3 regions of the Paenibacillus lutimineralis genome follow, and region 1 is predicted to be linked to each of the others. Evidence: predicted binding sites of a transcription regulator. Region 1 holds the regulator's gene; each other region holds the start of a gene.
The links. The regulator Rex, encoded in region 1, represses fermentation and respiration genes when NADH is low (regulators of the CRP and FNR family bind a similar motif). The targets are predictions, from matches to a motif close to TTGTGAAATATTTCACAA.

Region 1 (2,210 bases):
CATGAAACTGGAGGATGAGAATACGGTATATTGGCTTGAAGCTAATGGGAACTACCGCAATCGTTCATTGCAGATTTTTGCCGTACCGATTGATGTCAGCGCTCAATTAAAGGCATATTTCTTCGATAAGAAGAAGAGTGTAGTTATGACTTCGGCGACATTGACCGTTGATAAATCGTTTCAATATGTCATTGAACAGCTCGGTCTTCAGGAAGCGGCTAATACAGACCGTTTGATGACGGCGATGCTGCCTTCTCCATTCAATTATAGGGAGCAAGCATTAGTGCTCATACCGCGGGATTTCCCGAGTGTTAAGGGCAGCGTAGGCGATGATTATTTTATTCAGACTCTGGTGCGTTCTTTGGCGGATACAGCAATTGCTACCAAGGGGCGGATGCTTGTTCTTTTCACATCCTATCGGATGCTGCGACAAGTATATGACCCATTAAAAGAGCGGCTGTCCGATGAAGGAATCACCGTCATTGGACAGGGTATGGATAGTGGCAGCAGAACGAAGTTGACCCGTCGTTTTCAAGGGCAGCAAGCATCGGTGCTGCTCGGGACGAGCAGCTTCTGGGAAGGCGTAGATATTCCTGGCGAAGCATTGACGAGCCTGGCGATTGTCCGCCTGCCGTTCCAGCCGCCGAATCACCCGCTGGTTGAGGCTAAGAGTGAGCGGCTTCAGAGGGAGAAGAAGAACCCCTTCATGAAGCTGTCGGTGCCTCAGGCGGTTATTCGCTTCAAGCAAGGGTTCGGGCGTCTAGTCCGATCTTCTGCGGATCGAGGAATTGTCGTTGTATATGATACTCGCATCTTGGAATCTTATTATGGCAAATACTTTTTGTATTCTTTACCGGGACCGAAGATGGAGCATATGACATTATCGCAAATGGTTCCACGGATCTCAGAATGGTTAAACGATGACGAAGAGTCGTAATTTCTTCGAAATGCACCTGTAGGGGGAAAATATATGAAATCAGAAAAAATTTCAGATGCGGTTGTACGCAGATTGCCTGTATACTTGCGGTTTCTTAATGAATTAAGCCATCGCGAGGTCTTGACGGTTTCTTCCCAGGAGCTCGGACAGAAGCTGGATCTAAATCCAGCCCAAATCCGCAAAGATCTCGCTTATTTCGGCGACTTTGGTCGGAAGGGGATCGGGTATGACGTCTCATACTTGATCGAGAAAATACGGCAAATTCTGAATTTGGACCAGCAGATTAACGTGGCTCTCGTCGGAGCTGGTAATCTGGGACAAGCCTTGTCCAATTACAATACGTACGTGAAGGATAATATGCGGATTATCGCAGTCTTTGACGCCAACCCGGACAAGATCGGCAAGAAGGTCAAAGACATTACGATTCAGCCGATCGAGGAGCTGGAGCAGACGGTAAGAGACAAGCATATTCAGATCGGAATTATTACGGTACCTGATGTGGAGGCGCAGCGCGTTGCCGACCAGCTTGTTGCCGCAGGTATAGGGGCAATTCTCAACTTTGCGCCCACAATCATCAAGGTTCCTTCTGACGTGCGTATCCATGCGGCAGATTTCACAACAGACCTTATTAGTCTTGCTTATTATTTGCAGAGTGGAAAGGAATTACCGGAAAATGAGTCGTAAATGGTTGATTAAGAATGGTACATTTGCAGTGCTGGACGAGAAAAGTCCGATCGTCCATGGCTATATGCTGATCGAAGGAAATACGATTTCTTATATCGGCGAGGAGCGGCCTGAGGGCGTAGAAGGTGCGGAGACTTATGATGGCAAAGGCCTGCTCTTCATGCCGGGCCTCGTCAATTCACACGGGCATACGGCGATGTCATTGCTGCGTGGTTACGGAGACGATATGGTCCTTCAGGAATGGCTAGAGCAGAAGATGTGGCCGATGGAGGCGAAATTCACTCCTGAGGATGTATATTGGGGTGCTTCTTTATCTGTGCTGGAAATGGTCAAAGGTGGAACTACGACCTTCCTAGATATGTACGATCATATGGATCAAGTGGGTAAGGTTGTTGAGGAATCGGGCATCCGCGGTGTTCTAACACGCGGTGTTATCGGTCTCTGTCCGCCTGAACTGCAGGATCAGAAGCTGGCCGAAGCGATTCGCATTGCTCGTGATTGGCACGGGAAGGCCGAAGGACGGATTACAACAATGATGTCGCCGCATGCTCCGTACACATGCCCGCCGGATTATATTGAGAGGTTTGTG
Region 2 (2,210 bases), 180 kb from region 1:
GATGAAGGTTAAGGGGATGGTGCCGGACCGATCGTCAGATCCGGCAAATTTCATTCGGACATAGCTCACAGTGGCACATGTCCTGTAGCATAACAAGGTCTTTAATGACGATCATGCCGTTCACATATTCGAGCGCGTCTTTCTTGCGCAGATCGCTGAGCATACGGTTAACGCTCTCACGGGTAGCACCGATCATGTTGGACAAGTCGGTATGCGTGATTTTCTTGTTAATAAGAATGGAGTCTCCATAGGGCTCACCGTAAGTATTACTAAGACGGATCAGAGTAGAAGTGAGCGCACCAGGTTTGCCGTACATCATCAGGTCGCGGAATTTAGTCTGGGTCAGTCGGTGATGGATTCCCATCCATTTCATGAAATCGATTGAAAAATCGCAATGCTGACAAATCATGATCTCCAGATCCTTCTGCTCGATTACACCGACCTCGCTGTCTTCGATCACTTCAGCGGTGAAGCTGTGCTTCATACTAAAGAAAGGATCGGCCTGTCCGACCATATCGCCGCGACCATACATATATAGAATAAGTTCTTTGCCTTCATCGGTGGATTTGGTTAATTTTACTCGCCCGCGCTTAATGTAGAATAGCTTATCGGAAAGATCGCCTTCCCAGAAAAGATGCGTTCCCTCGGGATAAGATTTATCCTTCATCGTAACAAGAAGCCTATTGAAGTTTTGCTCGGAGAAACAACTTGTATTGCCGCGGGGCATGGTGGTATTTACGCTTTCACTCATCATCGATTTCCCCTTTTATACGGAATTTGTTCTAAATTTTCTGAAAATTTTAAATTATTTTAAATTAATTATATAACGATTATTTGATTTTGGGTCGCCTCTAATACGTCTAAAAGTGTCTAATTTTTAACATTGTGACTAATTTCACTTTGGAAGCGTTATCCAATTACAAATATGTTCGCTAAACGTGAAACTTAGTTTGTTAAATTGCTTAAAGTTTAGAACCAAGCAAAAAGGAACATCTTATATGTAAGAACATGATGAAAATATACACCCAAAGATGAAAGTTTTCAACTATTTTAAACTATGTGAAAAAATTCACTATACAAATGAAAACCGATATGCTATGATCAAATCATAAAGAGAAGCACAAAGCTTCCAAGGGATGAACCTACAAGTGAAATATTTCACGAACCCTAAAAGACAGGTGCATCCATTAACTTTAGGAGGATGAGAGAGATGGCCGTTAAAAATGAAGTTGCGACCAAGGTCCAACAGCCAACTGCGCAAGAGTATGTTCAGACGTTGATTGACAAAGCAAACAAAGCACAAGAAGCTTTCATGGGTATGGATCAAGAACAAATTGATTCCATCGTACAGGCAATGGCACTTGCTGGTCTAGACAAACATATGTACTTGGCGAAGATGGCCGTAGAAGAAACTGGCCGCGGCGTGTACGAGGACAAGATCATTAAGAACATGTTCGCTACGGAATACATCTACCACAGTATCAAGTATGATAAGACGGTTGGTGTTATTGAAGACAATGAATATGATAGCTTCCAGAAAATCGCCGAGCCAGTCGGTATCATCATGGGGATCACTCCAGTAACCAACCCGACATCGACGACGATCTTCAAAGCCCTTATCGCGATCAAGACTCGTAACCCGATTATTTTCGGATTCCATCCATCCGCTCAACGTTGCAGTGCTGAAGCAGCTCAAATCTTGCTTGACGCAGCGGTTAAACATGGCGCACCTGCCGATTGCATTCAATGGATCGAGAATCCGTCCATGGATCGTACGAATGCTCTGATGAATCATAACGACATTGCCTGCATCCTGGCAACTGGCGGTTCTGCAATGGTTAAAGCGGCATACAGCTGCGGCAAACCGGCTTTAGGTGTAGGTCCTGGTAACGTTCCATGCTTCATCGAGAAGAGTGCAGACATCGATCAAGCCGTAAATGACCTCATCCTATCTAAGACATTCGACAACGGTATGATTTGTGCTTCTGAACAAGCGGTTATTATCGAAGAACCGATCTTCGATCAAGTAAAGAAGAAAATGATAGCTAACGGATGCTATTTTGTAAATAAAGAAGAAGCAGGTAAATTGACCAAGGGAGCAATTAATGTGGATAAATGTGCCGTGAATCCGGCGATCGTAGGTCAATCTGCTGTAAAAATTGCTGAAATGTGCGGTATCGATGTACCGGCAGGAACTAAAATTCTCGTGG
Region 3 (2,210 bases), 270 kb from region 1:
CCGAGCTCTTCAATCATTTGAATGCCATCGCCAGTGCTGCCTTCTTGGTTCGTAGTAACGAGGCCTTCCAAGTCTGGGCGAACCTTTGAGATCATATCCATATTGGAGCCATAGCCACCGGTCGTTACAACGACAGCGTCCGCAGTAATGGTCTTCTCATCTTTTTCGTCAAAGAGAACTTTAACGCCGTTTACTTTGCCGTCTTTTTCAGTAATTTCCTTCACATTTGCATTAACGAACAGCGGAATTTCCTGTTCTTGGACATTCTTCAGCAGTCCGTTGGCAACGTATTGTCCAACCGCTGATCCATCTTCAGGACGGTGTGTGCGTTTCTCACCCATGCCGCCGGTAATCGTAATATTATTCAATCGAATTCCGATGGAATCCAACCAATCGATTGCGCTGGCTGAATTGTCCACGAAGAAACGAAGCAATTCTTTGTTGTTGGTGCCATGACCACCTTTTAAAGTTTCCTCATAAAATAAATCATTGCTGTCTTCAATCCCTTGTTCCTTCTGGAACTTCGTCTCAGACGCGTTCATACCCGAAGAAGCCTTAAGCGTATTCCCGCCGGCAACCGGCATTTTCTCAAAAATAACAGGGTTCAAGCCTTTGCTCTTGGCTTCAAGTGCGGCAGACATGCCCGCGCCGCCCGCACCGACAATGATGATATCGTATTTGTCCTGGAGCTGATCCAGTGGTGTGTAAGTCGTTTTCGATGCGCCTGAGACAGCTTCATTGCCTGCGGCCTCTTCTTTTTTGGTGTCGTTCTGTCCTTGATTGTCTTTCTTGTTCTGGTTCCCGCTTCCGCAGCCCGCGATGACGAGTACGAAAGATAGCATGAGAATCAGGATTGTTGCAGCTTTCTTCTGCATGATTTTAACCCCTCCATTTTCTATTTCTAGTAGAACTTAAAGATGCGCATAAAAAAGGAGAGTGTAACTTGAAATGAGAAGTGGAAGATCAGTTCTTCACGGCCTCATTTCATTTCGGTTATCCCCTCCTTCGTTTGCATTTGGCTCTTTAAGATCCCCTTTATTGTAATATAGGATAAGGATAGAGATAGTGATTTTATTCACAAACTTTGACATACAATATATGACAAACCGTTTGGAGGTTAGTTCATCTCTTGTTATGATAATAGTTGTTGTTATGAACAGTTTCGTCTTTTTTCAGAGGGATTGGAGATGCTATTACTTAGGAGATTGTCACTGGGAGTGAGAAAAGTTTCTGGTGGGTGAGAATAAATAATGAAGGAAGGTGCAGCGCTTGAATACAGCTGGAGCATGTATTGTACAGAGGGACGGTACGGTATTGCTGGAGAAGAATCATCCCGGCTTTGAAGAAGCGCGGGCACAACTAATTCTGATTGCTGAGCTGGTGAAGAGTCCGGCTAATTATCATACATACCGTATTACTCCTCTATCGCTATGGAATGCGGCTGCCGGGGGGAAGACTGCGGCAGAGATAGTGAATACTCTGGAGTCGATATCTCGGTGGGCGCTTCCTCCAGCCGTGATCTCAGATATTCAGGTGACGGTGTCGAGGTATGGAAAATTGAAGCTACTCCCTGCCGAAGGCGAAAAGGGGATGCTACGGCTGGAGGGTGAGGAGGAAGAGATCCTTCGCCAGTTGGAGCTGGAACCCAGCTTGTCGTTCTTTGGACTGGCTCGCATCGATGATCTGCGAATGAAGCTCCCGGCCGCCTATCGCGGCAGCGTAAAACAAGAATTGGCTCGTTTGGGATATCCAGTGCTCGATCAGGTTGGGTATCATGATGGTCAATCGCTCTCTTTTGCCTTGAGAAATGTTGCTTCGAATGGGGCTGAGTTCAAGCTAAGGCCGTATCAGGAGCAAAGCGTCGCCGCATTTGCACGGGATCAAGAGCAAGGCTCAGGGGGCAATGGCGTGCTTGTGCTGCCCTGTGGGGCGGGTAAGACGGTGATTGGTCTTGCTTCTATGGAACGGTTCCAATGCGAGACTTTGATTCTAACCTCAAGCGTAACCTCGGTACGGCAATGGATCGCTGAACTGCTGGGCAAGACGACGCTCACGCCGGACATGATCGGTGAATATTCAGGGGAGAAGAAGCAGGTTAGAGCAGTTACTGTGTCTACCTATCAAATATTAACGCATCGCAGTAAGAAGGAAGACGGCTTCAAGCATATGGGGCTGTTCAATGAACGGGATTGGGGCCTGATCATTTATGA

Region 2: adhE (bifunctional acetaldehyde-CoA/alcohol dehydrogenase) is a predicted target of Rex. The motif match lies at 1,058-1,075, and genes of this name have one in related genera.
Region 3: EI981_RS09225 (flavocytochrome c) is a predicted target of Rex. The motif match lies at 1,064-1,081, and genes of this name have one in related genera.

The regions. Positions count from the first base shown of each region.
Region 1 is NZ_CP034346.1:2,495,392-2,497,601, forward strand. Features, by position in the region: gene dinG (ATP-dependent DNA helicase DinG) at 1-937, shown strand, start outside; gene EI981_RS10555 (redox-sensing transcriptional repressor Rex) at 971-1,621, shown strand; gene EI981_RS10560 (amidohydrolase) at 1,611-2,210, shown strand, end outside.
Region 2 is NZ_CP034346.1:2,320,149-2,322,358, forward strand. Features, by position in the region: gene EI981_RS09645 (Crp/Fnr family transcriptional regulator) at 35-751, opposite strand; gene adhE (bifunctional acetaldehyde-CoA/alcohol dehydrogenase) at 1,211-2,210, shown strand, end outside.
Region 3 is NZ_CP034346.1:2,224,056-2,226,265, forward strand. Features, by position in the region: gene EI981_RS09225 (flavocytochrome c) at 1-875, opposite strand, end outside; gene EI981_RS09230 (DNA repair helicase XPB) at 1,270-2,210, shown strand, end outside.